4 regions of the Peribacillus sp. SIMBA_075 genome follow, and region 2 is predicted to be linked to each of the others. Evidence: riboswitches for the same ligand, from Rfam matches in the RefSeq annotation. Region 2 holds a riboswitch; each other region holds the start of a gene.
The links. Region 2 has a riboswitch for S-adenosylmethionine ahead of SB775_RS19905 (ABC transporter permease). Riboswitches for the same ligand answer to the same signal wherever they lie in the genome.

Region 1: linked by a shared signal. The riboswitch ahead of mtnW (2,3-diketo-5-methylthiopentyl-1-phosphate enolase) and the one ahead of SB775_RS19905 (ABC transporter permease) in region 2 are both predicted to bind S-adenosylmethionine.
Region 3: linked by a shared signal. The riboswitch ahead of SB775_RS05605 (Fur-regulated basic protein FbpA) and the one ahead of SB775_RS19905 (ABC transporter permease) in region 2 are both predicted to bind S-adenosylmethionine.
Region 4: linked by a shared signal. The riboswitch ahead of SB775_RS14155 (methionine biosynthesis PLP-dependent protein) and the one ahead of SB775_RS19905 (ABC transporter permease) in region 2 are both predicted to bind S-adenosylmethionine.

Annotation. Positions count from the first base shown of each region.
Region 1 is NZ_JAWRYN010000005.1:139,132-147,296, reverse strand. It holds gene SB775_RS06550 (carbon-nitrogen family hydrolase) at 1-267, opposite strand, end outside; gene SB775_RS06545 (pyridoxal phosphate-dependent aminotransferase) at 367-1,539, shown strand; SAM riboswitch class I at 1,668-1,820, shown strand; gene mtnW (2,3-diketo-5-methylthiopentyl-1-phosphate enolase) at 1,926-3,158, shown strand; gene SB775_RS06535 (2-hydroxy-3-keto-5-methylthiopentenyl-1-phosphate phosphatase) at 3,165-3,824, shown strand; gene SB775_RS06530 (methylthioribulose 1-phosphate dehydratase) at 3,821-4,450, shown strand; gene SB775_RS06525 (cupin domain-containing protein) at 4,473-5,006, shown strand; gene SB775_RS06520 (CobW family GTP-binding protein) at 5,131-6,057, shown strand; gene SB775_RS06515 (hypothetical protein) at 6,120-6,254, shown strand; gene SB775_RS06510 (hypothetical protein) at 6,323-6,565, opposite strand; gene SB775_RS06505 (hypothetical protein) at 6,676-6,942, shown strand; gene SB775_RS06500 (YncE family protein) at 7,061-8,023, shown strand; gene SB775_RS06495 (response regulator transcription factor) at 8,029-8,165, shown strand, end outside.
Region 2 is NZ_JAWRYN010000033.1:34,704-42,868, reverse strand. It holds gene SB775_RS19940 (hypothetical protein) at 36-503, shown strand; gene SB775_RS19935 (LPXTG cell wall anchor domain-containing protein) at 675-779, shown strand; partial or broken gene SB775_RS19930 (IS110 family transposase) at 970-1,111, shown strand; gene SB775_RS19925 (GNAT family N-acetyltransferase) at 1,347-1,907, opposite strand; gene SB775_RS19920 (hypothetical protein) at 2,122-2,352, opposite strand; partial or broken gene SB775_RS19915 (ATP-binding protein) at 2,694-3,791, shown strand; gene SB775_RS19910 (MetQ/NlpA family ABC transporter substrate-binding protein) at 4,235-5,074, opposite strand; partial or broken gene SB775_RS19905 (ABC transporter permease) at 5,152-5,281, opposite strand; SAM riboswitch class I at 5,374-5,484, opposite strand; gene blaI (penicillinase repressor BlaI) at 5,865-6,245, opposite strand; gene SB775_RS19895 (BlaR1 family beta-lactam sensor/signal transducer) at 6,226-8,037, opposite strand.
Region 3 is NZ_JAWRYN010000004.1:161,980-170,144, reverse strand. It holds gene SB775_RS05650 (Bax inhibitor-1/YccA family protein) at 1-172, shown strand, start outside; gene SB775_RS05645 (acyl-CoA thioesterase) at 366-908, opposite strand; gene SB775_RS05640 (M15 family metallopeptidase) at 1,033-1,572, opposite strand; gene SB775_RS05635 (hypothetical protein) at 1,647-2,036, opposite strand; gene SB775_RS05630 (DinB family protein) at 1,961-2,122, opposite strand; gene SB775_RS05625 (MFS transporter) at 2,504-2,812, opposite strand; gene SB775_RS05620 (DUF459 domain-containing protein) at 2,939-3,640, opposite strand; gene SB775_RS05615 (GNAT family N-acetyltransferase) at 3,864-4,370, shown strand; gene SB775_RS05610 (aspartyl-phosphate phosphatase Spo0E family protein) at 4,441-4,635, opposite strand; gene SB775_RS05605 (Fur-regulated basic protein FbpA) at 4,887-5,075, opposite strand; SAM riboswitch class I at 5,252-5,356, opposite strand; TPP riboswitch at 5,516-5,620, shown strand; gene tenA (thiaminase II) at 5,715-6,404, shown strand; gene thiW (energy coupling factor transporter S component ThiW) at 6,419-6,940, shown strand; gene thiD (bifunctional hydroxymethylpyrimidine kinase/phosphomethylpyrimidine kinase) at 6,909-7,715, shown strand; gene thiM (hydroxyethylthiazole kinase) at 7,712-8,165, shown strand, end outside.
Region 4 is NZ_JAWRYN010000017.1:18,768-26,932, reverse strand. It holds gene SB775_RS14175 (ABC transporter ATP-binding protein) at 1-1,040, shown strand, start outside; gene SB775_RS14170 (ABC transporter ATP-binding protein) at 1,037-3,055, shown strand; gene SB775_RS14165 (type B 50S ribosomal protein L31) at 3,192-3,440, shown strand; gene metC (cystathionine beta-lyase) at 3,552-4,733, opposite strand; gene SB775_RS14155 (methionine biosynthesis PLP-dependent protein) at 4,730-5,842, opposite strand; SAM riboswitch class I at 5,930-6,043, opposite strand; gene fumC (class II fumarate hydratase) at 6,380-7,762, shown strand; gene SB775_RS14145 (hypothetical protein) at 7,872-8,114, shown strand.

The DNA.
Region 1 (8,165 bases), on a different contig from region 2:
CGTTTTTTTGGCAATGGAACCGCCTACGATGTGAATCTCGTGTTTCCTTGCCTGTGTTTTAAGGAATTCAATCGTTTTTTCCGCCTCTTGATCAGCAATCTCATTTAACCTGGTCAAGTCGTATCCAGTTGTCCAAAGCTCTGGTAAAATGACGATATCGGGTTCTGACCGTGCTGCTTCTTCCAACCATTGTTCCGCAACCTGAAAATTGATATCCGGTTGCCCGAATGCTATATCCATTTGAATACAAGCTATTTTCCACTTCATCGTTTAAAACCCCCACATGTAAAAAATGCTTTACAAGACTATGATAAACATATATCATTTGTGACTAGAATTTCAAGAAATTTCAGAGAAGGTGTATAAATGTTGCAATTCGAAAAATCCGGAAAGCTTCAGGACCTGCCAAAGCAGTTTTTTGCCTCACTTGTCGCAAAAGTCAATGCGATTACGGCGCAAGGACATGATGTCATTAATTTAGGCCAGGGAAATCCTGATCAACCGACGCCTGAACATATCGTGAAAAGTTTACAGACTGCCGCTGAAAGATCGATTAATCATAAATATTCACCATTCCGGGGACATCAATATTTAAAGGATGCCGCTGCCGTCTTTTATGAACGTGAATATGGAGTCAAGCTGGATCCAAATAGTGAAGTGGCGATTCTCTTTGGAGGAAAGGCAGGTCTTGTCGAACTGCCGCAGTGTTTATTAAATCCAGGTGATACGATCCTGGTTCCTGATCCCGGCTATCCGGATTATCTTTCAGGTGTAGTGTTAGCCCAGGCAAAAACCGAATTCATGCCCTTGACAGAAGAAAATGGTTTTCTTCCGAATTACAAAGTTATACATAAAGACGTGCTTGATAAAGCCAAAATGATGTTCTTGAACTATCCGAATAATCCCACTGGTGCTTCTGCAACTGAAAGTTTTTTTGATGAAACCGTCTCCCACGCAAGAGAGCATTCAATTTGTGTGGTCCACGATTTCGCTTATGGAGCGATAGGGTTCGACGGAAAAAAACCGACAAGCTTTCTCCAGGCAAAGGGAGCGAAGGATGTAGGAATAGAAATATACACACTATCGAAAACATACAATATGGCAGGGTGGAGAGTTGGCTTCGCAATGGGGAATAAAAGTGTCATAGAGGCTCTTGAACTATTACAAGACCATCTTTATGTGAGTCTCTTCCCGGCGATACAGGAAGCAGCGGCAAGTGCATTGCTTGACTCGCAGAGCTGTGTAGAGGAATTAGTGAAGATGTATGAGGGGCGCAGGAATGTTTTCATTGAGGGATTAAGGGCAATCGGCTGGGAAGTCAAAGCTCCTGAAGCATCATTTTTTGCCTGGCTCAAGGTACCAAAAGGTTTTACGTCAGAGAGTTTTGCAGACTATTTATTAACGCATGCCCACGTAGCTGTTGCCGCAGGGAATGGATTCGGTGAATTTGGCGAGGGTTACGTAAGGGTAGGGCTTCTGACTTCGGAAGAGCGGTTAAAAGAGGCTGTGGAACGAATTCGCACACTAAACTTGTTTTGACGAAGGATTGAGTATCCAATGTATCCCACCGTTAAATGGTTAAAAACGTATTGACAAAGTATGGATTACCTGTCAGAATACAAAATAAATTCTAAATCTTTCGATACTTGTAACTATATATCAGCGTTTTCTTATTTTGAGCAGGTGGAGGGACTAGCCCTATGAAGCCCAGCAACCGACCGTAATTCCATTGTAAAATGGGGCGGAATTCTTCGCCGGATTTTCATGAAATCCACAAGGCACGGTGCTAATTCTTGCAGCCAATGGCTGGGAGATAAGAAGATGGCTTTTTAAAGCCTCTTCTTATATGAAGGGGCTTTTGCCATTTAGAGCAATGCCAGGTTAATGACTTCGAGAGTTTACTAACGTGTAATAGGAGTGATCAGATGAGCGAGATAGTCGCTACTTATTTAATTCATGACTTTAATGGAAATCATGAGAAAAAAGCAGAGAGCATTGCCTTAGGTTTGACTGTGGGGACATGGACGGACCTGCCCCAATTGGTCCAGAAGCAACTGGAAAAGCATAAGGGACGTGTAGTATCCGTAACGCCACTATCTGAAGAAGAGAGGGCAAACGGCTACTTTAATCGTAAAGTGTACCGTTCGCTAATTAAAATTGCCTATCCGGCTGGGAATTTCTCTAATGATTTACCTGCAATCCTTACGACGGTCTTCGGCAAACTTTCATTGGACGGTGAAATAAAACTGATCGACCTGGATTTTGTCGGTGCTATTCAAAAAGCGTTCCCGGGACCGCAATTTGGCATTACAGGCATAAGGGAAAAGATTGAGGTATTTAACAGGCCCCTTGTGATGAGCATCTTTAAAGGTGTATTAGGAAGGGATCTAACCTTCCATAATGAGCAACTGAAGCAACAAGCATTAGGAGGTGTCGACCTAGTTAAAGATGATGAGATTCTCTTTGACCAGGAACAGACTCCATTTTTCGATAGAATAAAAACGGGAAAAAGAATTTTGAATGAAGTCTTTGAAACCACTGGCCACCGAACTTTATATGCTGTCAATCTATCAGGGAAAACATTTGATTTATTGGATAAGGCGAAGCAAGCGGCTGAAGCAGGGGCAGATGCTTTATTGTTCAACGTTCATACATATGGTTTGGATGTATTGCAAGCCTTAAGTGAACATGATCATATCAAGCTACCGATCATGGCGCACCCCGCATATAGCGGGGCATTGGCATCTTCATCATTTTATGGGATCGGGTATCCATTATTGCTTGGTAAATTAGTGAGGTTATCAGGAGCGGATTTATCCTTGTTCCCATCACCTTATGGAAATGTCGCACTTGAAAAAAAGGAAACATTAGCGATTGCTGAAGCTCTTACAAAAGATGAGTTTTCATGGAAAAAGGCCTTCCCTGTACCTTCTGCAGGCATTCATCCGGGCATGGTTCCCAACCTGATCAAGGATTTTGGGCTGGACAGTGTCATTAATGCCGGAGGTGGAATTCATGGACACCCTGACGGAGCAGAGGGCGGGGCCAAGGCTTTCCGTTCTGCTGTTGAAGCCGTTCTCGCAGGAAAGGACCTATCAGAAGCGGCTGCTGAGGAAGAAGGACTAAAAAAAGCTCTTGTTTTATGGGGAGGCTTGTAAGAAATAATGAAACCGATCATCTTTTGCGATTTCGATGGAACGATCACCAACACAGATAATATCATTTCTATCATGAAAAAATTTGCGCCTCCGGAGTGGGAAAAGTTGAAAGACGATGTCCTTCAGCAAAAAATCAGTATATCTTCAGGGGTCGGTGATATGTTTTCCTTGCTTGATAGTGGCTTGAAGGATGACATCATTCAATATGTAAGCGAGACGGCCGGCATTCGTCCAGGATTTAATGAATTCGTTGAGTATACGAAAAAAGCCAACATCCCTTTATATATTGTAAGTGGAGGCATGGATTTTTTCATTGCCCCTCTTTTAAATGATATCTTGCCAGCAGATTCCGTTTATTGCAACAATGCATTTTTTGATAAGGAAAAGATTTATATTGAGTGGCCACATGCTTGTGATGAGCAATGTAATAATGATTGCGGTTGCTGCAAGCCATCCATTATGAGGGGAATTGCGAGTGCGGGTGATTTTAAACTCGTTATTGGAGATTCAGTAACGGATTTTGAAGCGGCAAAACAGGCCGATTTTGTCATAGCCCGTGACATGCTGCTTGAGAATTGTGATAGAGAAGGGATTCCTCATCAAGGTTTTGAGACGTTTTATGATGTAATTGCTATTTTAAAGCGGCGGGAGGAGGTAAAGGCGTGAACACACATACTGAAGAATGGCTGGAGCTAGCCGATATTAAAGCTGAACTGGCCCAAAGGGATTGGTTTATGGGAACAAGCGGGAACTTGTCCATCCGCGAGCCCAAAAGTCCTTTCTTTTATATTTCGGCAAGCGGTAAGGATAAAAGGAAGCAATCGGATTCGGACTTTTTATTGGTGGATTTAAAAGGAAAACCAGTTGAAGAAACGGAGCTAAGGCCATCGGCCGAAACTTTGCTTCATACCGTTATTTACGGGAAAACCAATGCGAACTGTGTACTCCATGTCCATACAGTTGAAAATAATGTGATATCCGAATTGTACGGAGATGAAGGTCAAGTTTCTTTTCATAATCATGAAATCATAAAAGCGACCGGACGGTGGGATGAAGATTCAGAGCTTCGGATTCCAATCATATATAATCACGCTGACATTCAACAGTTATCCGATAAGTTCAAGCAACATGTCGTAGAAGACTCTGGCGCCGTGCTGATCCGCAATCATGGAATTACGGTTTGGGGTATAAGCGGACTCGAAGCAAAAAGAATACTTGAAGCTTGCGAATTTTTATTTCAATATCAACTGTTGCTTAATCAACAAAAGGCGTTTGCAGGTTCTTTAAGATAAAAATCCTAGAGGAGGATGAATGATGGCGATGATTAGGTTCCATGAAACAAACGAGGTTATTGAAAACGGTGAACGGGTAAAAGGCTTTTTAGAAACACAAGGGGTTATTTATGAACAATGGGACATTTCGAAATTACCGGCCCATCTTGTGGAAAAATACGATCTGACAGATGCTGACAAAGAGGAAATCCTTTTAACTTTCAAATCTGAGATAGCGGAAATTTCCGAAAGAAGAGGCTATAAAGCTCAAGATATCATCACATTATCCGATGCAAATCCAAACTTGGATCAAATGCTTGAAAACTTTAAGCAGGAACACCACCATGAAGATGATGAAGTGCGTTTCATAGCAGGCGGAACCAGTATTTTTGCCATTGAGGGCAGCGATAAGCGGTGGTTTGATGTACGGCTTAATCCAGGAGATCTTATTAGTGTACCAGAATCCACACGGCATTATTTCACGCTGGCAGAAGATAGAAAAACTGTAGCTGTCCGTATTTTCGTTACAGCGGCAGGATGGGTGCCGATTTACGAAAAAGACGAAGTTCAAGCATGAATCATTGTCGAAAAACCAGCTTACGGGCTGGTTTTTTTATGTGGTTCGGGCAAGTGCTTTTAAAAGATAAGTATGATAAAATTTAACGGAATTGAATTTTACAGGATCATGGGAGCAGATACAAATGAAAACAACCGAAGTTTACATATTAGGAGGATTTCTCGGCAGCGGGAAAACGACGCTTCTACGAAATATATTAAAACAGGAAAGTGAAGCAAATAGGAAAGTGGCCGTCCTTTTAAATGAGCTCGGCAGTGTATCGGTGGACAGCGGCCTGATTGGTGATGAAGTGCCATTGAAGGAGTTGTTTGACGGCTGCATTTGCTGCACCATTCAGGATAAGCTGGAGGTTCAGCTTCATGAATTGCTAACTGAAAACAACCTGGACGCCGTTTATATTGAAACGACGGGCGCAGCCCATCCAGTTGAAGTATTGGATGGCATCATGTCGCCGCTTTTCGCCAAAAGACTGGATTATAAAGGGATTATAACGGTCGTCGATTTACTACGGTGGCGCGATCGGGAAGAACTGTCTCCACAGCTTCGGCAGTTGCTTGCTGAGCAAATCCACCATGCGGATTTCATATTATTGAATAAAGTGGACCTTGTAAGTGAGATGGAGGCAGCACAGCTGATATATTCGATACAGGCGCTTAACACCGATGCTGTTTGTTTATTGACGGAGTATGCGGCCATTTCCTTGATATCGTTGCAGCAGATGCAAAGAAAACGGCAAAATGGCCATCAAAAGCTTGATGTACACGACCATTTGCATTTAACTGCAGTGGTCCACACATTTGAGGGTGCCGTGACACAAACTGACTTTGAAGATTGGCTTAGGGGCCTTCCGGAAACGGTCTATCGAATGAAAGGATACATTTCCTTTACACATTCACAGCTCCCCCATTTATTCCAATACTCATACGGAATGCCGATGTATATGAATGAAATGATGAAAATGCCATTGAATATCGTCATTATCGGTGAAAAGTTGGATAGGAAAATTATCATCGGCCAGTTGAAGGCTTTGGAAGCGAAAGCGGCCCAATAAACGTCTGCCGCCCATTAAAAAGAAACATAAAAGGAGACTTTCTTATCAAGGAGGCGGTAATATTGCCATGGAATAAGAATGATTATCCGAATTCGATGAAAAATCTAGATGAAGATTTAGGGAAAAGGCCATTGAAATCGAGAATGCATTATTGGATGATGGATATGGGGATGGAAAAGTCATTCCAATTGCCATAGACCGCAGCAAAAATGTCGGTGGGAAAAGATTGAAAAAATGGTCAGACCATAAATGGGTCTGACCATTTTCATTGTTGCAATCCAAAGGCGGCAAATGTCTTTTCGTCTTCAATTAATCCGCAAGCAGCACATTGCACCCGAATTTCTGGACCATTATATGCTAGATGGAAAGGCTGAAGCGAATCGTTCGAATATTGTTCAACGATTTCACCGGATTGCGGATCCTTTTTAATGGGGGTTGATACTTGCTTAATGAGATTGAAGCGAGATTTATTTGTCCGGCAATTCGGACAGCGGTATACTTGAGACAATTTACTCACTCCTTTTTTTGAATTTTTTATTGCGTAATCGTAATATTAAGGTAGTCTTTACAAACTTGATTAAAAATATGTATAAATTAGTGATGGATGGAAGGGATAATATGAAAGATAATGTCAGGCAAGAAGCAGTACTGGAGGCTTATTTAAGTTTATGGAATAATCGTAAGGTGCCGGATGGAGGTGGAAGGGAAGTATTATCGGAACTCATTCGCCGCGAGCTTTTAGATGAAAATGCACACCCCCGTGCCCGGAAACCAGTACTGGAAAAGTTTTACCTCTGTATTAAACGCGTGATGGGTTCTGCGCTTTCAGAAGAAATGAAAAACGCGATCGTCATATCCTATGTCACTGAATTGGAAAGGTTATGATTCCGGTTGTGATACGGATGCTAGTTTAGAGAATATTCTTTTCCGCTTCATACTTTTTTCACAAATCATTGTTAAAATTTTAAAAAAATAGATATTTAATGAATAAGGAGCTTAAAATATGAAGTGGGGCATTGGGCTTTTTCTTGCCATCTTACTGCTTACTGGGTGTAATGGCAGTAATACATTTACAAAAATAAATAAAAGTAAATCTTTCTTGGCGACAGTCAATATCAAGGATACCTCCCTGACTTTCATAGATGAAAACTATCATCCATTTGCCAAATGGGATATTTCAGAACCATTTACCGGAGCCCTGCTCCTGGCAGACAAAGATACTATCCTGCTTTATGGAAAGGATATGGAGAAAGTCCAAGTTTACTCTTTATCAGAAGGAAAACTGATAAACAGTTGGGAAATTGGGAAAGGGATCGTCAATATGCAGTTATTACATGATGGAAAAAGCATCGTGGCAGTCAATCAATCGAATCACTCCATTTATTTTTTAAATGATGAAGGTGAGGAACAGGATGTAGTCAGTGTCGGTAAAAGCCCTTTGACCGTTCTTCAGGGTGTGCAAGCGAATCGCTTGTATGTAATTAATTTTGGAGATACCAAATGTTCAGTGATAAATCTTGAAACGAAAAAGGTTGAATTCGAATTTCCCATACATAGTTCCAGCACTGGCTCATTGCTGAGGGAAGAAAAGGATGAAATATGGATCGGAGGACACGGTCATGGAGATCAAGTGGAAGAAGATCTATATATTTATTCGGCAAAAACGGGAGAGTTGAAGAAAAAGTTGAAGGCTCCCACCATGCCGATAAAGTTCCTGGAGAATGCTGAAGGCATTTTTGTCCTTAGTCATGGCACAAGCTCCTTATATAAATTGAATGATCAATATGAGGAAGTGAAAAGCAAGGTGGTCGGCGTCAACCCTTTTGAAATGGCGAACTTTAACGAAGATGTGGTCGTAGCTGGATATGATAGTGATGAAGTGTATGTAGTGGATGCTGGAACAGTCGATGTTAAAAAAACGATCAAAGTCGGCGAAGGTCCATTCCAATTGATGTTGAGGGAGTAGTTGACATGCATGTTTACACCATTTTAGTCGTGGATGATGAAGAGGATATGCGGAATCTAGTTGAAATGTATTTGCTGAACTCAGGTTATCGATGCCTTCAAGCTGCGAATGGAAAAGAAGCCATTAGTATGGTTGAAACACA
Region 2 (8,165 bases):
AGTAGGAAGATTGCTGTTCAAGGTGGAGGATAGATATGAAAACTAAAAAGACAGTAGTGATTATTGCTTTCGGTATAATATGTATAGCTATCTTCATAAATCTATTAAAGAAGGATTTATGGGATGTAAACGAAGAGTTATTAAAAGAAGAAGTGTTATCAATTGGACATTCCGTTGAAACAATAAATTTATTAGATGTAACACCATTTGACTGGGATGTCGTATATTCCTTTGGACCATATACCCCGAAAGATGATATATATGAAATGGTAGGTTATAAATGGGATACTATTAGTGAAACTGTAAATGAAGGAATGAATCAAGTTGTATTTTTGAACGATGGAAAAGTGGTCTGCTATTTATATGGTTATCCTGAGAATAATGGATATGGTATATCTTTTGAATCTGAGAATTATAAAGATGCTGGTTATATGATTAATAATAAAGATGATGTAAATTTTCAAGTAGAAAGAAGCGACAGTGTCGTATATTTGAGAAACTAAGGAAGGATAACTACCTGGTGCTTTTTCAATAATGAAGGCTGCTACGGCAACCTTTTTCTTACGGGACTAACTGGTCAGTTTAGTTTAATAAGACTTTTAGAATCAAACTATCAGTTGAAAAACCTTTTTAGAAAAAATCTCGTATATTTATTAGAATAGGAGGAACAGGTTATGTTAGGGGATATTATATATCAAGTTATTGTTTTCGGAGGTATAGCATTAATTTTAGGTGTTTTAGGTTATTTATTTTTTAAGAGAACCAAGAAAGCTGATTAAATTTCTAATTCATGTAACGGGTGCTTTACTTCATTACCAGGAGCTGATCAGCAGCTCCTTTTCTTATAGAACTAAAGGGGCAGCATTCCTGTAATAACTGAAAATGAGGTTTGAATGAAAAAAGACCTCTTGATATGATGAATGTGTCCTAAGCTGGCAAGGACAAGAACATCTATTTGGAGGCCTTACAATGAATTATAACCAAAATCATAAAATCTCTCAAATTACTTCTGAAACCTTAATTGTCGGAGTAGAACATTTCGCCAAGCACAAACATGTCGCTAGAGCACGATTTTAGAGGATTGGAACTGGGTAAAACGTGTTTCTTTGAAAAATCTAGGTGACAATATATTCCAGTGAATTTTAGATGAGATCAAAGGAAGAATCAACGAGGTTGTTAAAGCATAAGCGTCAAATATTCCCCGCCTACATAGCACAACTTAATGTTCCTAGAACAAAAGTATACATTTATGAATTAATGTTCAAATGTGTATAGCCTTATTCATCAGATTCGTACATTAGTTCACAAATTGAATAATATTGTATTTAGAGGTTAACCGATAACGTCTACGCTTCAAGTAAATATGAAAAGTCTGCATATGATAGATCCTTTTGTAAGAGAAATAAAGTGTATTGGTCTTTCGGGATTTCATATAAATCATATACAGCACCATTTTCGTTTAATTGCGCATACATCGATTTTCTTGTTTTATTTGCTTTTATAACATAAGGAAGTTTTTCGGCAGCTTTTATGGAACGGATATTTTCTTCTCGAATCCGCATAAAAACCGTCTCAATACCTAGCTCATTAAAGAGCTCTTTAAAAAAAGCATCTTTAGCAGGTCTATTATATCCTTTTCCGTGATACGGTTTTCCAATCCAAGTACCTAAGAATCCGCAATTATCTTCTATATCGAATAAAGTAATCATACCGATTGGAATTCCCCACTCATCAAGAATAGTTCGAGAAATTAATTCGCCACGCTCTTCGGCCTCAATCGTTTGTTTTGTCATAAATAAGAATTCCTCATATGAACGAACTTTTTGGCGTACAAATGGGAAGACATCTGGATGTGCCATTAGTTCGTACAATACGTGGCTTTCATGAAGATCTCGTTTCTTAAGCATAAAATCCCTCCAATCATAAGCAAACTCAGGTGTGTTTTAGGATTTTTTTTAATAATAAGAGATAGGCAATAAGTGAAAATGCATAGCGGTTTTCACTGAATTAGAATGCTAAAGGGGGCTTTTATAGATTTTAAGATACATTGATTTTTGATAATAAGGTAAAATAAAAATATGTAAGCGACCTTGTCATTCCTATTAGGATACACAAGGTCGCTTAAACTATTTCTTCTTGATTTACCATTACTTTGTAATCTAATCCTTTCATTTTTTTATTTTTTAATACCAGTTTTAGTATTTTTCTAAGAGAAGATCCGTATTTTAAAAAAGGGACAAAGGCTAAGAATTCTTTAGAAAAAACAGAGCTTTCTTGATACTCAATGTGCATTATATTTCTCTTTATTTCATTGGCATCACCTTCTTTTAATTTAGTAAGATTAGCATACAAGAAAAATTTCATGTTGTAAATATAAAAGTCGAAATTTTCTGAAAAATATCGAAAAAAGTAGTTTTATATACTTTTTTTTAGAGAATCGGATCTATTCAGCAATTCCAAATAGTTGAGTCTAGACGGAAAAGATGGGAACTCATACCTGTCCATATGGTTAACAGGATTTATATAGAACCACTTTTTATGCTTCATGGAAAATATGAATAAATTATAAATAAGGATTCTTGCATCAAGCCCCTTTCCAATATATAATATTTAGAATATTTAGAAAATTTGAAGTGAAGGAGTGAAATTATATATCTATTCAACAATTACAAGAAAGTTATATGTCTATTCTACAATTACGAGAAAATGAGATGAAATACCGTACTCTATTTGAACATGCAACTGTTGCAATTTACCTATTAGAATTGAACGAGGATCGATTTCCAATTCGATTTCTCGACGTAAACCAAGTTGCATGTAAAAGATTAGGTTATAGTAAGGAAAAAATTCTTTCCATATCTGTTATGGATTTTCTTCCTGAAAACATTAAAACTATAAACATTATAAAAGATTTCGAAAAGGGAAAACATTACTTCACTTTGCGAGACGAATATGTTTTTAAAATAGAAGAGAAAATAGATACTGAGTTAATCATCGATATCTTTAGATTAGGTGAAAAAGAAGTTGCAATGGTTATTACTCGAGATATCACTGAACGTTTAAAAACGGAAGAGTTACTGCGAAAATCAGGGAAGCTGGATGTGGTAGGAAAATTAGCTACAGCAATAGCTCATGAAAATCCACTTACAACTATTAAAGGATTTATACAACTAATACAATCAATGAAAAATAAAGAAAATCAGTGGTACATAGATGTAATATCATCAGAAATTGAACAAATAGAAGTAATCACAAATAGATTTATGATAGTAGCTAAACCACAAGCAGTAAAGGTTCAACTCAATAATTTGAGCATGTTAGCAGAACAAGTTATAACGCTACTGCAACCTCAAGCAATGATGAAAAATATACAGATCAGAACAGAGCTTAAATCAGAAATTCCCTACATACCTTGTGAAGGAAACCAAATAAAACAAGTGTTTATCAATATCTTAGAAAATGCAATTGAAGCGATGTCAACGGGAGGAGAAATTTTGGTTCAAATCGATACACTTGATAGTCATCAAGTAAGTATTTGTTTTATCGATCAAGGATGTGGGATTCCAAGAGAACGTATCCCATATCTTGGAGAACCTTTTTATAGTATCAAAGAAAAAGGGGTTGGCTTAGGGTTAATGATCTGCTATGAAATTGTGAAAGCACATCAAGGAAAGATAGTTATTGAAAGTGAAATGAATAAAGGAACAACAGTTAATGTTATTCTTCCCATCTATTATCTTTCTTATCAAAGGATTCTTTTAATTTCTTTCATGGGAAAGGCTTTTCGGTGATTACATACGTAGGTGTCGACTAGATATGACTACTTACAAATATTGATTGGTATATCTTATCCAATATTTTATGTAATCTTTATATCACTTTTGGATTGCATATTATCACGATTTTCTTAGTTTCTTTTGACATGGAGAGGATTGACCGTGACGACGGCAATATCCACACAGAATAACTAGATGTTGATCCGTAATTCTCTCAATTAGTAGATTTTGTTTGTTTTGCATTTTAAAATTCATAGTAGGGCTTCCTCCTTAAGACTTTGAGTTTAGTTAAGTATTTATGTTTAAGAAATTTACGCTTTAAGTTTTTGTATCTTCTATTAAGCAGCTTTTTGTAAACGGATTTTTTGCTTTTCTAGTGTATAGACATAGAAGAACCCCGAGTAATGGACCTTTTTCGAAGTGTCCATTATTCGGGGTATAGTTCATGAAAGGGTGTTTTATTTAGATACTGGTATGACTGCACCTTTATATTTTTTAGTAATGAAGTCTTGTATTTCTTTAGAGCGAAGTACTTCTACTAACGCTTTTACTGTCTCTTTATTTTCATCGCCCTTACGTACAGTGATAATGTTTGCATATGGATTATCTTCACCCGATTCAACAGCGATTGGGTCTTTAAGCGGATCTAGCCCTGCATCTAACGCATAGTTCGCATTAATAACAACCGCATCACCTTCGTTGTTATTATAAATTTGAGGTAATAGGCCACCTTCTATATCTGCATTAAAAGTTAAGTTTTTAGGATTTTCTACAATATCATTAATCGTAGCTTCTGTTTTATTGATGCCTTCTTTTAGCTTAATAACGCCTTCTTTTTCAAAAATAGATAGAATACGTCCTTGTTCAGCTACAGCATTACGCATAATAACTGTACCGTTTTTTGGAAGATCTTTTAAGCTATCATACTTTTTAGAGTAAATGCCGATTGGCTCAATATGAATAGCACCCGCATTTACAAAGTCATAGTCTGGATTCTCTTTTAACACTGATTTAAGATATGGAACGTGTTGGAAATAATTTGCATCAATCTCTTTATCAGCTAACGCTGTGTTCGGAATAATATAATCTTGGAATGTTTTAATTTCTAAATCAATTCCCTTTTCCTTTAATAATGGCTTTGCCTGTTCTAAAATTTCAGCATGTGGAATGTTTGATGCACCCACAAGGATTTTCTTTTCTTTGTCTGAAGAATCTGATCCGCTGTTAGTCGTACCGCAAGCTGCTAAACTTAATACTAATGCTGAGGAAACTGCTAAAGTTGATATCCACTTTTTCATAATTCATTTCTCCCTTATCGTTTATCTATTTTTGTTGTACATATATCACCTATAAATTGAATAAAAAACAATGACTAAACATCATTATTATTGAGCTGAAACCCTTCAAGATATAACAAATTACCTAAACCACCTGCACCAACCCCCGCAACCAACTAGAAGGATTGTTGTAACTGTAATACCTGAAATTAATGCTGGCAGCAGCTCTTAGTATGTTAGTCTGTAGGGGAAAGGAAAGTTTTTTCTCCTCAAAAAAACCTTTCTACACATGAGTAGAAAGGTTGGTTAAACAATCCTTTCTCTCATCTTCCAAAGCACATTGCTTTGCAGGAATTGGCACCATATCAGTTAAATAACTGACGGTTGCCGGGCTTCACAGGGCACAGTCCCTCCACCTCTCTTGATAAGAGTCAAACATTATATTCAATTAAACGAAATATTTTAAATTCAGTAAATATAGTATGAGAGTGATCTTATCATGACCGTATGGCAGTGTCAATCAAAAAATTGTTCAATTAATTTGAATTTGCGGATGATTGCGTTAAATGTTTTATTCCTGTAGCCTTTGCGATTGCTTGTTCCAGGCCCTGCAGAAGCCTTCACTATCAAGAAGCGTGATAAAAAACATCTATTGAATTAAATTCATGCATAACTATTATTAAGACGAAAGTTCTGATTTTTTTCGTATCAAACCACACAGATCATTACATGGGAAATATGTCCGCCGTTATTTCGATTTTGACCGAAAAAAGCGATTTGGAAAAATCCCAAATCGCTTTTTTAAATATTATTACTTTTTAGGTTTCTTATTTAAAATAAAGCGCAGTTCATTGATATCATCATCAGATAGGGCATCTTCGTGAATGAATTGGACCAGCATGGATTTCATGGCCCCTCCATAGATACGTTTGATAAATGATTCGGTCTCGGCACGCTGGCACTCCTCCTGTGTATAGAGCGGGTAAAAGGTGTAAACTCTTTGATCTTTATTGACACCTACTACATCTTTTTGAACCAATCGATCGAGAAGGGTACGTATGGTTTTCGGCTTCCAATCGGTACTCTCCTGTAAGGAAACTATGATGTCATTTGCTGTTTGAGGGGCTTTATCCCAAAGCACGTTCATGATTTCCCATTCTGACTCTGATATGCTAGGAATGTTTTTCTCCATTTTTCTCCCCTCCATTTTCTTTATAGATTCCTAAATCTTTTAAAATTGATAAAGTAATTTCTCCCGCCTTGCTTCCAGATGAATCATCTTCATTTTGTATATTGGTAGCAAAGAAATAAGTATTGTTCTTCGTCTCTACGTAACCGATAAACCAACCATTGATGTTTTTTCCATTCACTGTTCCTGTACCTGTTTTTCCTGATAGGCGAGCTTCCTCATTCTTTTCTATGAGCAGTGCTTCCTTAACGGCTTGGATATGCCTTTCCTTATATCCAAATTGATTGTTATAAAAGGCTTGCAGCAGCTGGACTTGCTCGACTGGAGAAATTTTTAATGAGGATTCGTTCCAGAATTCACCCAATTCCCCAGATACATCGGAATTCCCATAGTTTATCGCTTGTAGATTGGATTGAATTGTTTCAAATCCTGTCCTGCGATCTAATTCCTGGAAATACCAGTTTACAGATTTTTGTAAAGCAGATGAGACATCCTGATCCATATTCCAAGCTTCATAGGGCTGCTCAGTCCCATCCCATGAAAGTTTGGATTCTTCGGGTGATATCACATTTGATTCTAGAGCAAATAAGGCACTATAGATTTTGTATGTGGAATCAGGTGATATCCGCAAAGTGCTTTTTTCTTCATTATAAATGCGATATTGCTGTGCGTTTTGATCATATAAAACAAAGCTTCCTTCATACCCTTTAAAGAATTGATGTAAATCCTCATAAACTGCTCCGTCATTTTTAAAATAGTATCGGTCGTTTTCCGTCGCAAATGCGAAAACGATAGGTAATTGGATTGTCAAAATGATAGTGGCCAACACATAAATAAAGACGCTTTTCCTTATTGATTTTTTTGCGGAATGCTTATAGGCAGAAATTTGTTCAATTCGTTTTTTGATTTGAAGCTTCGAACCGTTTAGTTGTGTCACTAACTGTAGATTACTTGACCGTTTTGAAAGATCCAAAAAATTAATGATAGTATTTCCATATTCACTAAAAGAGTTATCATCCAGTAACTGTAAAACAGATGTATCACATGCGATTTCCCGATCCAATCTCATTTCTCTAAAAGCAAGCCAAACAAGGGGATTAAACCAATAAATGATTTGATAGAATAATATCAAGTAATTTGTCAGCAAATCCTTGTTTTTATAGTGATTCAGTTCATGAAGAAAGATATACTCGTAATTTTTCAAGCTAAGCCAGTTTTCATGCTGAGCAGGTATGACGATATATGTTTGAAAAAGTCCGAATATCATTGGAGATTGGACTCTTTTCGAAATAACGATCTCCATTGATTTTTTTATCCGTAGTCTTTTCTTGCATTCTTCGAAAAGCACGAGAACTTCTTGATTGGAAAACGGAGAAGAATAATTCTTTATCCTTCTAATTGTGAGCCATCCACGAACCATAGTAAAGGTAAATAAAAGCATCCCTGATATCCATAAACCCATCACCCCCATATTAAGTAAGGACAGGTTCGGCCGATTGACCGATACAGAAAAGTCTTGTATGAGGTGTAGGCCCTGCATCATATCAGTTCCAGTTTTTTCCGTATTAGAGCTGGCTGCATGAATCTGATTTATATCCCCACTGCTAAAGACAGAATTAAAATTATATAAATCAGTAGGTATGAATGGAAGTGCTAAAGCCATAAAAAGAAACATCCACAAATGATAGTGCCATTTTGCTGTTAATTGTCTTCCAAACCATTTTCGTATAAGTAGGATAACAGTAACGGAAAATGAAGACACCAATAAACCTAATATAAAATGAGTTAAAAACATGTCCTTCAATACCTACTCTCTTGATTTTTAAATTTTAAAAAACAGGTATATAGCATATTTCTAGTAGCTTGATGGTTAAAAAATTAAGAATTGACTTTTCTTGATTACATATGTAATACTATACTACA
Region 3 (8,165 bases), on a different contig from region 2:
TATTGGTATTTTAGTTTTCAGTGGTTATATTTTATATGATTTCAATCGAATGAAGCATTACGGGGTAACAGCCGAAGAAGTACCACTCATGGCCCTGAATCTATATCTTGATTTCATTAACCTTTTCATTAACATCTTACGTTTCTTTGGTATTTTAGCAAGTGATGACTAAAAGGATGGTATCCAATCCTACATGGTAACAGAAAAAGACGCTTGGCTGTCCAAGCGTCTTTTCACGTATGTGCCCCATTTGGGTAAAAAAGCATCTATCAGGTATTTTATATAAATCACTGTATAAAACCAATTCATGAGAGTTCCCCAAAAATTTTGAACCCCTGGCAATGAACTGCTGAAGGTACTGTATCTTATTTATATAATCCTGGATTTGATTGATCGGTCCATGGCAGTTTCACACCGAAGGTACTTGCAATGAACTGTGTATCTTCTCTTCTTTTTTTCCTTATTTGGGCCCGTTGTTTTGCCGATTCATTTAAATTCATTTCCATCTCTGTTTCGGGAACCAAACGCGGAACCGGAATTGGTTTACCTACTTCATTAATGGCAACAAAGGTCAAAAAGGAAATGACGCATAAATTCCGATCTCCTGTAACTAAATCCTCCGCAATCACCTTTACGATGATTTCCATTGATGTTCTGCCCGTATACGTCACGAAGCTTTCAAGGCAAACTGCATTTCCTTCGTGAATAGGGTGCAGGAAATCGACAGAATCAGTTGATGCCGTCACGACGTTGCTTCTCGCATGCCGCATGGCGGATATAGCCGCTACATCATCAATGTATGCCATTAATTTGCCTCCGAACATCGTACCAATATTATTTGTATCCGGCGGGAGGACAAGGCTTGTTTTTATGACCAAAGAATCCCGGCAATGTTTTATTTCTTCCATGGTGACTGCACTCCTTTTTGTCTGATTTCTCACTAGTCCACTTTATCGAATTCTTACCTGTAAAGCAATATACATGCTTATTTTCCTGCTATTAGTCAAAATTATTCGGCCTTAAAATAACCTTTCACTGCCCTTTTGGTTGCTTGCCTTGTTGCAGCTCACGCAGGCTCAAGCCAAATGTCATTTGTAAATGAGGATAATCCTTAAACCCTGCCCAATCCCCGCCCCAATCAAAACCTAACCCTTTAGCGATGGTTACGACTTCCATCCAATCCGACTTCCCATTATGATTGCCATCATAACCCATATCCCAAATGGCCTCGCCTTGTTTGTTAAGGAGGGCAAAATCTATCGCCAAACCGAAATTATGAAGCGACTCCCCTCCTTTTGCATTCGTTACGACTTTGCCCTTGGTTAATCGGCCTTTTTCATAGAGTTCATTTTGCTCGGCTACTGACCGGAACCCCGCTGTAATGATTACCGGGATGCCTTTGTCATTAGCCTGTTGAATGAGCTCATCTTTTTTTTCGGCGACGATCGGATTAAGCTCGTCAGTCAGTTTGATTTCATCTAGATCAGGCGGCAGCATATACTTGAACAAGAGCCCCAACAATAATCCGAAAAAGCCCAATACCAAACATGTCCTTACCCAAGTAGCTTTCACTGAAAAATCCTTCCTTTACGAATAACAGTCAGAAAGTGAAAAACTCAACCAAAGAAGGATGAGTTTTTCTTCTATTATAACTTTGATTTCAATTCTTCTATTTGCATTAAATGCCGTTTTTCATGAAGTCCCACGAAAGTAACCCATTGCTTCAAGCCTAATTCTTTAAACAAAGGGTGAGGAAAAGACTTTTGTTCGAGATCATTTCGTTTTGCATGATCAACGACTTGTATAAAGGCTTTGCGGGATTCGGACAACTTATCCTTAACCTTGCTCAAAGTTTGGAATGATTCTGACGGAATGACAAATGGCGGGGCCAGAACCTTCAATTCTCGATTTAAAGTAAGCTCGATTGGTTTATCCACAGCTGGAATGCTTTCATCGCTTTTCAATTTATCGGCAATATCCTTGTTATGGCCCTCTCCATTAAATATAAATGATCCAATATCTGAATGATGCTCCAACGTCCTTCTTCAGGATGGGCGTCCAGTTGTTCATCCGATAGTCCTTTGACCCCAATTAAAAGTTCTCCCCTGATATTTTCATTTATAGCATCTCCTCTTATGGCCTAGCTAATCTCCTTTAATTATTCCATTTTCTATATGAATGTGTAAAATAATAATGCTTTTTGACGAAACGAACCGATTTATAGTTGTCTCTTTTTCAAAAAGCTCTATGATAGTCATAAAGGTAAAATTTACCTAATACAAATAACTTCCGAAATTCCATATAGCTCCAAATAGCAATGACTTTGCGATGTTGTAAGCAATAATAAAGAACATAAAGAAAAATTATTACAGCTCACATACTATATATACAAAACTATAGGTAGTATGTGAGGAGACAATACCTATAGTGAAGGAACCTAATGCCACACCTAAATCATTGAATAAAAAAAACGTTGAAGTTGCTAACCCTTTTCGCTCAGTATTTACTGACTGAACAGAAGAGTTTGCATAGCAGGTTGAAGAACACCAAACTCTTCCCCTATGATTGCTCCCGCACTTAAAAATGCATTCATGGAATGTGCTTGACTCAAAATGATCATACCTATGATAAAAATTAATACGAATGGATAGACTATATGATTTGCTCCATTACGATCAAATAGTTTTCCAACAAATGGACGTGACAGTTTTATAAAGAGTGCGAAGATTACAAAGAAATAACTTGTAATAGATGTCATACCTAATGCCTCAGCATAAATAGGGATAAAAGTAAAATACGCCCGCATAAGCAAAAGTAAGAACAGCAGCCATTAAATCAATGGGAACAGTCTCAATCTCAAAAAAACCCGGATAAGGGACACTTTTTTATGTATGTCCGTTATCCGGGGTATAATTCAGCCTTCTGTGCATTTTTACTTTCATTTGAAATGATAACTTTCCAAAATCCGATTCGTAATGAGCTGATATCCCTTTTCATTGGGATGAATCTTATCACTGAAATACTCGGTTTTCTTTTTATTCTCAAAAAGATCATTTGTAGGAATGAATACCATCCTTTTATCCTTTTTCGATATTCCCATTATTGATTGGTTATAATCTTGGATGTGCTTTTCAAGTTTTTGATTATCTTTAATCGGATTATACAGTCCCACTACAAGTATATCCGCTTTATCGTTTGCCTTTATCAGTGTCGAAGTAATCTTATCAAGATGGTTGATATACTCCCGTTTACCCTCATCGATTTTTCGATCACTTATTTTCTTCAAGTCACCGCCGTTACTATTGATCAAGTCATTGGTTCCAATATAAACGATGAAAGTATCGGCTTTATCAAGTTTCGATTTAATGCGGTAATCATCAAGCTGATTCATGATCCCATCCGTTTCCTGACCTTTTATCCCGTAATTCCAAAAACTCACTTTTTGTTCCGATTCCGGATTATTCAATTCATCCTCCAGACCTTCTACATATCCCTCCCCGTCCTTATCCCCTTTTCCATAGGTTAACGAATCTCCAAAAGCCATTACCCTTTGCACATCTTTCGACTCCGAGGCCTGAAATTTATATGCAGCAAAACAAATAACTAGTACAATAATTAACAAACCTGCTACTTTTTTCATTGGTTTCTCCTTTTGTCTATTTACTATGAAGTATTTCATCATTTTAAATACCCAAAAATCTGTAGTTTTAACATACAAAAATGAATTGTCAGATAAATAGTAAAGAGTGTATGATAATATAAAACTTTCAATGGATTGGGCTTCATTCTCCGGCCTTTATGTAAGCGGGATGATACCCATTATTCTGGAGATTGAATATAAATGATAGATAGGAGTTTAAATGATGGCAGAGCACATAGAGTTTAGGGAGGCAGCACTTTCGGATTTACCCAGAATCGTTGAAATATATAATTCGACAATTGCTTCAAGAATGGTCACGGCAGATACGGAACCTGTATCCGTACAATCGAGGGTTAAATGGTTTGAGGAACATCATTCAGAAAGTCGACCGCTATATATCATTACTATAGAAGGGCAAACTGCAGGATGGATGAGCTTTCAATCTTTCTATGGCCGGCCAGCTTATGATTCTACGGCCGAAATCAGCATTTATATCGATGATTATTTCCGGGGAAAAGGAATCGGACAAATTTCGATTCAAAAGGCAATTGAAGTGAGCCCTAAATTAGGGGTGAAGACTTTATTAGGTTTCATTTTTGCCCACAATATACCTAGCCTGAAGCTTTTTTCAAAATTTGGGTTTGAAAAATGGGCAAATTTGCCTCGAGTTGCAGAGCTCGATGGCATTGAAAGAGATTTGATTATACTTGGGAAACGTGTCGATAATTAAAATATTCATTTAAAAGCTATTGCCTTGAGCAGTAGCCTTTTTCAGATTAAACGAGGCCGAAATGGAGAATTTAGAAATACCTATATACTTTCTTAAGGGAAAAATATTCAGAATCTCTTTTATTTGTTAAAGCATTCAACAGCGTATCCAATTCTTGGCTTGCTTGAACAGTTAGAAGACTTGTTAAACCATAAATTGCCGCCAATTTAATCATTTCTTGTCTCTTCTCTTCTACTTTTTCTACAGTTACCTTCTGGCAAAGCATCAAGCCACCTCCCATTTATTCAATTTTTTTACACCTTCATCATAATGAAACTTATAGTTAAAATCAACTATTTTTTTGAAATTAAATGTGTAATTTTACAGTTTAAATGTGACAAAAAGCCTATTTCATTTTCTAAATATGTATATATTGTGTCATCCCCTATATAAACATAAATAAAAAAAGCATCCACAAGTATAGACTGCGAATGCTTACATCATATTCCTTATCCCAAGATTATAGCCTATCGGATACTATGTCATCCATTCCGAAGGAGACTCATTATTTGGTCTATTTATTACAATCTTATATTCATTTTCAAGTACTTTTAACGGGGCATCATAAAGGTGCCTTTCATCAGAGGTTTTGTATACTCCATTGGCCAATAACTCTTCAATAAGCATTGCCTTCCTCTGTTCAATCCTCTTAAATAATTCTGCCATGTAAATGGCTCCTTTCCTAGTCATCATAGAGCCCGCTTCTAGTTGAGCTAAACTGTATTAACCGGTTTGATTTCACCAAATTATATATACCTTTTCTAGTATGCCACTAAACGTTATTCCGCAAAAATAAAAGCCTCTTCTAATTCAAGAAGAGGCTTACAGTGTCCGTACGGCTCTTCTTATCTTCCAAGCAAATGCTTGTTGGATTTAGCACAGTTCCCAAAATGGGTCTGCTGCCGAGGTTTCTTTGGGCCAAGTCCCTCCACCTCTCTGGATAAGAATTCAATATATAAATGATGTAGAAATGATTTTATCCCAATAAACATCAAAAGTCAATTACCTGGTTCTTCCTTTTCCACTTGCCATAAATGGGTTTCCCCTTTCAAATGTGGGTTGCATTTTCTTGTCTTTCTGATATGATGTCAGTAATTACATACAATTCACACCACTAGGGGAGTCTTTTTTTAGACTGAGATGGAATTAGTTCCGGACCCTTTGAACCTGAACCGGCTCATACCGGCGGAGGGAAGTGGATGATATCGTCCATTTGCAGACTTTATCCATCTACCCCGTTCCGTATTCAGGAGCGGTTTTTTTTATGGATGTAAATAGGGGATCTATTCTAAAGGAGGATGAACAATGGAGAATACTAAATTAGAAACCTTCAGTGAAAGACTTCATGGACGGGCAAAAGAAATTTGGAAAAGGAACCATTCACATCCCTTTGTCCAGGCAATTGGAAACGGCACGCTACCTGAAAAGAAGTTTTCTTATTATTTGAAGCAGGACTATATCTATCTCATGGAATATTCCAAGCTTTTTGCTCTAGGTGTCATCAAAGCTCATAATATCGAAACCATGGCAAGATTTTCCAGTATTTTAAACGAAACTCTTCAAGTGGAAATGGATATCCATCGGCAATATGCTTCGGAATTCGGAATCAGTACCAAGGAATTGGAAGAAACAGAACCTACGCCTACCACTTTAGCCTATACGGGTTACATGCTAAATGCAGCTCAGCATGGGACTTTGGCAGACCTCATCGCTTGTCTCCTACCATGTGCTTGGGATTATTACGAAATCGGTTTGATATTAAAAAAACAAAATGGTGAAGCATTGGAAAACAACCGCTACGCAGATTGGATAAGGTCCTATTCATCTCCTGAATTCGGTGAGGCACACAAGTGGCTGATTGCTTTATTGGAAGAATTAACAAGAGGCATGCCTGAAAAGGAACTTCTGAGATTAGAAAAGCACTTTTTGGTGACTTCCCGATATGAATATTTATTCTGGGATATGGTTCAAAATGAACAGGATTGGCCACTGTAGGTATTGACATGATGATGAATCCAATCAAGAAAATGACGTTGACTGCCATGATCACGGGTATAACGACTCTGACCAGTTCAATTATTTTCATCCCTGTCGGATTTGCTAAAATCTTCCCGATACAGCATCTGGCAAATGTCCTGACAGCCGTTTTATTGGGACCTGCCTATTCGGTAACACAAGCTTTATTAGTTTCCATCATTAGAAACATGTCTGGTACCGGTTCAATTTTCGCCTTTCCTGGCAGCATGATAGGTGCACTATTGGCTGCCGTCCTTTATCGAAAAACACAAAGCTTGAAATTCGCCTGTCTAGGGGAAGTGATTGGGACCGGCATTCTCGGATCCCTGGCCTGTTATCCACTTGCACTCCTCCTATTGGGGGAAAAAGCTGCTCTTTTTGGTTTTTTACCAGCTTTTATGCTTAGTTCATTCGCAGGTGCGCTTTTAGCTTTCATATTACTTAACATACTTCTAAAAAATAATTATATGAAGGGGATTTTTTATGAAAACAGCATTAACCATCGCAGGCTCTGATTCAGGGGGCGGTGCTGGAATACAAGCAGATTTAAAAACATTTTCTGCACATGGTGTCTTTGGAATGTCTGCCATTACAGCCGTTACTGCACAAAACACAATGGAAGTGCGTTCAGTTCAGGCCATCGAAACAGCTATCATCTCGGATCAAATTGCTGCCATCTTTGAGGATATTCATGTCGATGCAGTAAAAATAGGAATGCTTGGATCAAAAGAAATAGTGAAAACAGTCGCTGCGTCCATTAAAACCTACTTACCTTCCATCGTTATCCTTGACCCAGTCATGATTTCAAAAAGCGGCCACCATTTGCTAGACGAAAAAGCTGTCACTGCCTTAAAAATGGAATTGCTTCCGCTTGCAACACTTGTAACCCCGAATGTACCAGAAGCGGAAGTCCTTACTGGCTTGTCGATTCGAACGAAACAAGATTTTTACAGGGCATGCATATCCATACATGAACTAGGTTCTAAAGCCGTTTTACTTAAAGGGGGCCATGCAGCAGGAAATCCAAACGATCTTTTTTATGATGGAACTGACTTCCAATGGATCAAGGGAGAACGCATTCATACACAAAACACACATGGTACAGGCTGTACCCTATCATCCGCCATTACATCCAACCTGGCAAATGGACTGCCATTGAAAGAGTCGATTGAACAGGCCAAAACCTATATTTCCGAAGCGATACGTAATAGCTTTTCAATCGGTAGGGGGCATGGACCTGTCCATCATTTTCATTCATTTTCAAAAAAAGAACGGAGTGACTTAATATGAATGTTGCTGCAGCCGATTTATTCGTGAAAGTACGAGAAAGAAAACCTCTCGTTCACCAAATCACCAACTTTGTTACGGTCAACGACTGTGCCAATGTCACCCTTGCCATCGGTGGCTCACCTGTAATGACATCGAGCCCCAGTGAAGTGGCGGATATGGTCAAATTAGCGAATGCATTGGTCCTGAATTTCGGTACGATTGATGATAAAGCCTTAGAAGCAATGGAGATTGCCGGCAAGACGGCAAATGCCCTGAATATCCCAGTCATTTTGGACCCGGTGGGAGTGGGTGCCACCTCCTATCGGACAGAGAAAGTCACAGAGCTCCTAAGTAAGGTTACTTTCCAAATCATTCGCGGAAATGCGAGTGAGATCCTTCGATTGATGGGGGGGGATATCGTTACACGCGGAGTGGATTCAGGGGAACTAGCGATTAGCAATGCAGAGCTGG
Region 4 (8,165 bases), on a different contig from region 2:
TGGCAAGAATCGACGCCCTCTTTGATCCGACGATAAGCATTATCATCGGCATCAGTTATTTAATCGGTTTGGGCTACGGGGCTTATCTTGTTTTTCAACAGGCCATAACGCTTGGCGGACTTGTTTCGTTCAATGTTTACCTAGGCATGTTAATTTGGCCGATGATCGCGGTGGGTGAACTGATCAATGTCATGCAAAGGGGAAATGCTTCGCTTGACCGTGTTCAAGACACCCTTTCATATGAGGCGGATGTGAAGAACTCATTGGGTCTGGAGAGTATTCCGAATCCGGAAAATATCCATTTCAATTCCGTGTTTTTTACATACCCATCCTCAACAGTTGTGAATCTATCCAATATTTCCGTTCAGCTTGAGCGTGGTCAAACATTAGGGATAGTTGGGAAGACAGGAAGTGGAAAAACGACATTCGTGAAGCAATTGCTGCGGGAATATCCTTTAGGAAGAGGAGAAATTGCTTTTGCAGGCATACCGCTGGAGCAACTGGATCTTGAAGATATTCGTAATTGGATCGGCTATGTCCCACAGGACCATTTTTTATTCTCAAAGTCTGTGAGGGAAAATATCTTATTCGGTAAAATGGATGCAACGGAAGATGAACTGGCTGAAGCTATCCGGCTTGCGGATTTTGAGAAGGACTTAATGATGCTGCCCAACCGCCTTGAGACACTTGTCGGTGAGAAGGGTGTCGCTCTATCTGGAGGGCAAAAGCAGAGGATCTCGATTGCCAGGGCACTGATCAAAAATCCAGAAATCCTAATATTGGATGATTCCTTATCCGCTGTGGATGCGAAAACGGAAACGACCATCATTGAAAATATCCAAAATGAACGGGCAGGGAAAACGACAATCATCACAACCCATCGCTTATCAGCCGTTCAGCACGCGGATAGGATTATCGTGTTGGATGGCGGAGAGATCATCGAAGAGGGGACTCACGAAGATTTACTGCAGGATAATGGCTGGTATAGGGAGCAATACGAGCGGCAGCAGGTTGATGAAGGAACGGAGGTGAAGGCATGAAGGTCGTAAAGAAACTTTTTAATTATGCTGCCCTTTATAAAAAATTGATCATTGGCGCCCTGATCATGCTGGCACTTTCGGTAGCGGCCGATTTAACGGGTCCGTTCGTTGCCAAGAAAATCATTGATTCACATATACTTGGCATCGAATCCTCCTGGTATGAAACGGTTAAAGGAAAAGATGCTGTGGAGTATGAAGAAAAATGGTATAAACGGGCTGATTACTTCACTGAAGGTGAGAAGAAAGGCAGGGAAGTCCACGTTCTGCAGGTTGGCAATCAATTTGTCTTCGTAAATGAAGCTGTACCAATGGATGGACGCAGAACCTTGGAGAACCAATCGTTGATCATCAAGAAAGACGGAAAAGAGCAACGGGCGCAAGCAGTGAAGTTGACCAGTCAGGAAGTGATGCGGTTTTACCAACCGGAAATTCCGCGGATCCTTAAGCTTGTGGCTTTTTACTTTGGCCTTGTCATCATTTCTTCCATTTTTCAATATGGGCAGAGTTTTTATTTGCAGAAAGCGGCCAACCGAATCATTCAGAAGATGCGAAATGATATTTTTAAGCATATTTCCCGTTTACCGATACGTTATTTCGATAATATGCCAGCGGGAAAAGTTGTAGCAAGGGTCACTAATGATACGGAAGCGATCCGGGAATTATATGTAACCGTGCTCGCCAACTTTTTCTCGAGCACAATTAATATCTTCGGCGTTCTCATTGCTTTGTTTATTCTGGATGCACGTGTTGGTACCATTGGTCTTTTACTTATTCCGATCATCGTTATCTGGACGACTGTATACCGTAAATTCGCCTCGAAATATAATCACATCATTAGGGAACGGGTCAGCGATATTAATGGGATGATCAATGAATCCATTTCTGGAATGAGCATCATTCAGGCATTTGGACGTGAAAAGGAAACGAAGCAAACATTTGAAAATTTGAACCGGGAGCATTATTCCTATCAAAATAAAATGCTCCATTTGAATTCGTTGACGGGTGGAAACTTGATTGGTGTCATTAAGGTTTTGGCGCTAATGGCATTCGTCTGGTATTTCGGCGGGATTTCCCTTACAGCGAGTTCAGCCATTTCTTTAGGAATGATGTATGCAATTGTTGATTTGATCAGCCGATTGCTTCATCCGCTTCACGGAATCGTCAATCAGTTCGCCAACCTAGAACAGGCACTTGTTGCAGGGGAGCGGGCATTCAGTTTATTGGATGAGCAGGGATTGGCTGTCAGTGATGAAAACATATCCAGATACAAAGGAAACGTGCAATTTGAAAATGTTTCTTTTGGCTATAAGGATGAAGAATATGTGTTAAGGGACATTTCCTTCTCAGCTAAGCAAGGGGAAACGGTCGCTTTAGTAGGCCATACTGGATCAGGAAAAAGTTCAATAATGAATTTACTGTTCCGTTTTTATGATAGCAGCGAAGGGCAAATCAAAATTGATGGAAGGGATATTTTGGATATACCCCATCAAACGCTTAGGGAGCATATGGGAATCGTCCTACAGGATCCCTATTTATTTACTGGCACCATCGCTTCCAATATCAGTCTGAATCATAAAGGCATCACAAGGGAAATGGTTGAAAAATCATTAAAAGATGTAGGAGGGGACAAAGTGCTGAAGCATCTTCCTTTAGGGCTGGATGAACCCGTGATTGAAAAAGGAGGAACGTTATCTTCTGGACAGCGGCAGCTCATTTCTTTTGCACGTGCTCTTGCATTCAATCCGGCGATTCTGATATTGGATGAAGCGACTGCAAGCATCGACACTGAAACCGAGGCAATTATCCAGGAGGGAATGGATGTGCTGAAAAAAGGGAGAACGACCTTCATCATTGCACATAGACTTTCCACGATTAAAAATGCCGACCAAATTCTTGTACTGGATAAAGGGCGGATTTCCGAGCAAGGTACACATGAAGAATTAATGGAATTAAAAGGGAAGTATTATCAAATGTATGAACTGCAGGCCGGTCCGCATAACGGGATGGCCGGTTGAAGCACAATTGAATAAGTATGGATAATCAAGATTAAACTATAAGGAGGTGCCGGTTATTGGCACCTTCAAGCAAAATGATCAATAATAGTAATGATTACGTTTAACGTATACCCATATTAACAATGAGGTGATAATAGTGAAACAAGAAATTCATCCTGATTATCGACAAGTAGTATTTATGGATACCAACAGTGGTTATAAATTTTTGACAGGTTCCACGAAAACGTCCAATGAAACGATCGAGTGGGAAGATGGGCAAACGTATCCGTTATTAAAAGTGGAGATCAGTTCAGATACCCACCCTTTTTATACTGGAAAGCAGAAGTTTGCTGAAAAAGGTGGACGGGTGGACCGCTTTTTGGATAAATATAATATGAAGAAATGAAAGGGAGGCCATCGAGAAATCGTTGGCCTTTATTTATTAATAGGTTGAAAAAGAATTAAAATGATGCAAACAAGTGGGTGCCCCATAATTTATGAGGCACCCATCCTTTAATCATTTTGCAGCAATTGCTTCCCCTTTTGCAATATTTACGAGGGCAGCATCGAAATCCTTGATTAAATCGTCCGGATTTTCAAGTCCGACAGAGAGGCGGAGCAAGCTGTTCGTGATGCCTCGCTTTTCCCTTTCATCAGCAGGCATGGCAGCATGGGACATTTTGGCCGGGTAGGATAAAATCGATTCGACCGCTCCAAGGCTTACGGCAAAGACAGGAAGCTCGACAGTGTTCACGAAAGAGCGGAAGACTTCTTCGCTTTCCAATTCAAATGATAGGACTGCCCCTGCACCAAGCGACTGGCCTTGCTGGATTTCGTGCTGTGGATGATCGGCCAGGCCAGGATAATAAACCTTTTTCACCAAAGGCTGCTCATTTAAGTAGGCGGCAATCTTTTCTGCCCCTTTTTGGGAGTGTTCCATTCTAACGGACAAGGTTTTCAGACCTCTCATTACAAGCCAGGCGTCCTGTACACCAAGAACCGCTCCAAAGGAGTTTTGGAGGGAACCGAGTCTTACTGCCAAATCCGGATCTTTTACTACGGCAAGTCCAGCTATCACATCACTATGGCCGGATAAAAATTTCGTTGCGCTATGAAGGACAACATCAGCGCCCAGATTCAGTGGTTTTTGTAATGCTGGGGTCAAGAATGTATTATCAACAAAGCTTAAAGCACCGGCTTTTTTTGCGATATCACATACTGCTTTAATATCGGTCACTTTTAGTAATGGATTTGAAGGCGTTTCGATGTATATGGCTTTCGTATTTGGCTGAATGGCAGCTTTAATGCTTTCAAGGTCCGTCATGTCAACGAATGTATGCTCAATATTGAAACGCGTCAAAACGTTTGTGACCATCCTGAACGTACCTCCATACACATCTTCGGAAATGACGATATGGTCTCCGGCAGACAACAGCAGGAAAGCTGTTGAAATGGCTGCCATACCTGATGAAAAGGCAAAACCGTGAGTGCCTTCCTCAAGTTCGGCAATGATATCTTCCAGTGCTTCGCGAGTTGGGTTCCCGCTTCTGCTGTAATCATATTTGCCGAATTGATCGATATCGGATTGATGGAAAGTGGATGCGTGCTGAATGGGGACGCTCACACCGCCTGTTGCAGGATCGAATTTATGTTGATTATGAAGTAATTTGGTTTCAAAGCTGAAATCATGAGTGGTCATCGTAGTGCCTCCCTTTTTACATGTGCGAATGCTTGCTGTAAGTCCTGGATCAAATCTTCGCTGTCTTCAATGCCGACGGAGAAGCGCAGCAGGCGATTGCAAACCCCGTTCGCCGTTCTGACTTCAAGCGGTATATCGGCATGTGTTTGTGTAGCAGGATAGGTGATGAAGCTTTCAACCCCTCCAAGGCTTTCTGCAAACGAAATTAATGAGAGTGATTGTAAAAATGGGTTGACCGCCGCTTCATCAATGATACGGAATGAAATCATGCCGCCTCTACCGGGATACAATACATCTGTAACACAATCATGTTCCGCCAAGTAATCTACAAGTATCTTGGCATTCTTTTCATGACGTTCCATCCGCAATGCCAGGGTTTTCATTCCGCGCATCAACAGCCAGGAATCAAAGGGGCTCAAGACAGCTCCCATGCCATTATGATGAAAGGCAAGTGCATCACATAATTCAGCGCCGCTAGCAACGATCAGTCCAGCGAGCACATCATTATGACCACCGAGATACTTGGTTGCACTGTGGATCACAATATCTGCTCCAAGCAGGATTGGTTGTTGAATAAGAGGCGTGTAAAAGGTGTTATCAACGATTAACAATAAATTAAATCGTTTGGCCAATGCTGCAACGGCGCTAATGTCCGTTTGCTGCATAAGAGGGTTAGTGGGAGTCTCGATGAAGATGGCTTTCGTGTGAGGAGTGATGGCTTTTTCAATATCCTCCAAACAACAAGTGTTCACATAGTCGCACTTCAATCCCCATTTCTTAAACCCTTGTTCCAACAGACGATATGTACCGCCATAAAGATCTTCGCTGACAATCCATGCATCATCTGATTTAAATAAGGCCAGTATAGTAGAAATGGCTGCCATTCCTGAACTGCAGGCATAACCTTGGTCGCCTTTTTCCAGATCTGCGATGGATCGTTCCAATAGTTGGCGTGTAGGATTACCTGTCCTTGTATAATCAAATCCAGTCGATTGGCCGATTCCTTCATGGCGAAAAGCTGTTGAAAAGTATACTGGCGGATTGACTGTTCCTGTCGCCGTTTCACTGCGATTTCCTAATTGAGCAAGATATGTTTCAGTTTTGTACATAGTTTTCACTGCTCCTTTTTAGTTAAATAAAATAAAAAAAAGTCTTCTTTAAGAAGAAGACTTTGATTAAATAGGGACGAGTCATTCTTCTTATCTTCCAAGTTCACAAACTTGTGGAATTAGCACCTTTTCATTGGTTTGAAACAAATGAAGGTTGCTGAGGTGTCATCGGGCCATTCCCTCTACCTCTCTCGATAAGAGTTTAGATTATTCAATTTCTTTTGAATTTACTATATATATAAAATACTGTCAAGAACATTTTGGATGATAATGCTTTGATTTTCATGAAAAGGGCAATTGGAGACTAGCGGTGTCAACACTTTATGTGTCTAAAAAGAATATCCAAAATTTGCATGGGTCCAGGGATAAACACGATATTAAATGGATTTTAAAGAAAAAGGGGGAGGCTTGGCCGGTTATTTTTGCATTAAAAAAATAAAGTTTGTACAATGTATAGAGAGAAAGAATAATATGACATTATTCATTTCATATACATATGGTCTTCGATGAATAGTGCAAACAATAGGAGGAGAACACATGGAATACAGAATCGAACGAGATACGATGGGTGAAGTGAAAGTTCCTGCCGATAAATATTGGGGTGCACAAACGGAGAGAAGCCGTAACAATTTCAAAATCGGTAACGAAAAAATGCCGATTGAATTAGTTCGTGCATTTGCATACGTTAAACAAGCTGCGGCAAAGGTGAACTTTGATCTTGGCGATCTTTCGGAGGTTAAAAAGAATGTCATCGTTAAGATTTGCGACGAAATCCTTGAAGGTTCGCTTGATGAACATTTCCCACTTGTAGTTTGGCAAACGGGAAGCGGTACGCAAAGTAATATGAACGTGAATGAAGTGGTCGCTAACAAAGGGAATGAATGGTTAAAAGAAAATGGTGAATCCGAAACCCTTCACCCGAATGATGATGTTAACAAGGCACAAAGCTCCAATGATACTTTCCCGACCGCCATGCATATTGCAGCCTTTATGGAAGTCGCTGAAAAATTGGTTCCTGCCATCAAAGCACTTCGTGATACTTTCGATTCAAAAGAAAAAGAATTTTGGGATGTCGTGAAAATTGGCCGGACACATCTTCAAGATGCAACACCACTGACTTTGGGACAAGAAATTTCCGGTTGGAAAGCGATGCTCGATAAAGATCTCGCGATGATTCAGGAAAGCAGCCAAAAATTATTGAACCTGGCCCTAGGCGGAACGGCTGTAGGAACGGGAATCAATACAAAAAAAGAATTCCCAGGACTTTCGGCCAAACAAATTGCAGCAGATACAGGACATCCCTTCGTCACTTCGGATAATAAGTTCCATGCATTGACAAGCCATAACGAAATCGTCTACGCACACGGTGCGTTGAAAGCATTGGCAGCGGATTTAATGAAAATTGCGAACGATGTCAGATGGCTGGCAAGTGGCCCTAGAAGCGGAATCGGCGAAATTGCCATTCCTGAAAACGAGCCAGGCAGCTCCATCATGCCAGGTAAAGTCAATCCTACACAAAGTGAAGCGCTTACCATGATTGCGACACAAATCGTGGGTAACGATGCTACGATTGGCTTTGCAGCAAGCCAAGGTAACTTTGAACTGAATGTATTCAAACCAGTCATCATCTATAACTTCCTGCAAACGGTGAAATTATTGACGGAAGGCATTCACTCTTTCAACATTAATTGTGCAGTTGGCATCACTGCAAATGAAGATAAAATCAAAGAAAATGTAGACCGTTCACTTATGTTGGTAACAGCATTGAACCCGCATATTGGTTATGAAAAAGCAGCCAAGATCGCCAAAACTGCATTCAAGGACAACTCTACGTTAAAAGAAGCGGCGTTGAAATTAGAATTCCTGACGGAAGCTGAATTCAAAGCATGGGTAGATCCTGCTGACATGGTTAATAAATAATTGCATAGGAGTGCCCTCCCGCTGGTTTTAGGGAGGGTGTTCCCATATGTTAAAATAATGGAATCAGCAAATAATGAAATCATAAGTATCGGGGACAGGAGGAAAAACAATGTCTTTATGCCCGCTTTGCAACGGTCTAAGAAAAATTCATGTAAATTGCCCGGAGTGCAGCAGTGGTCTTGATGATAAAGGGAAATTCATGGATTACGCTGATGATTACAGTGCTTATATGGATATCGACACACTTAAAGAAAACGACGGATACCCTCAATCCCTTCAAAAAGGCCAATGCCCGCATCTCATGAAATGCTCTGAATGCGGACATGATGAAGTGGTTTTGGTCCAGGAATAGGGTTTGCCCATTAGATATTATTCGAATAAACGCAAAAAGACCCATTCATGA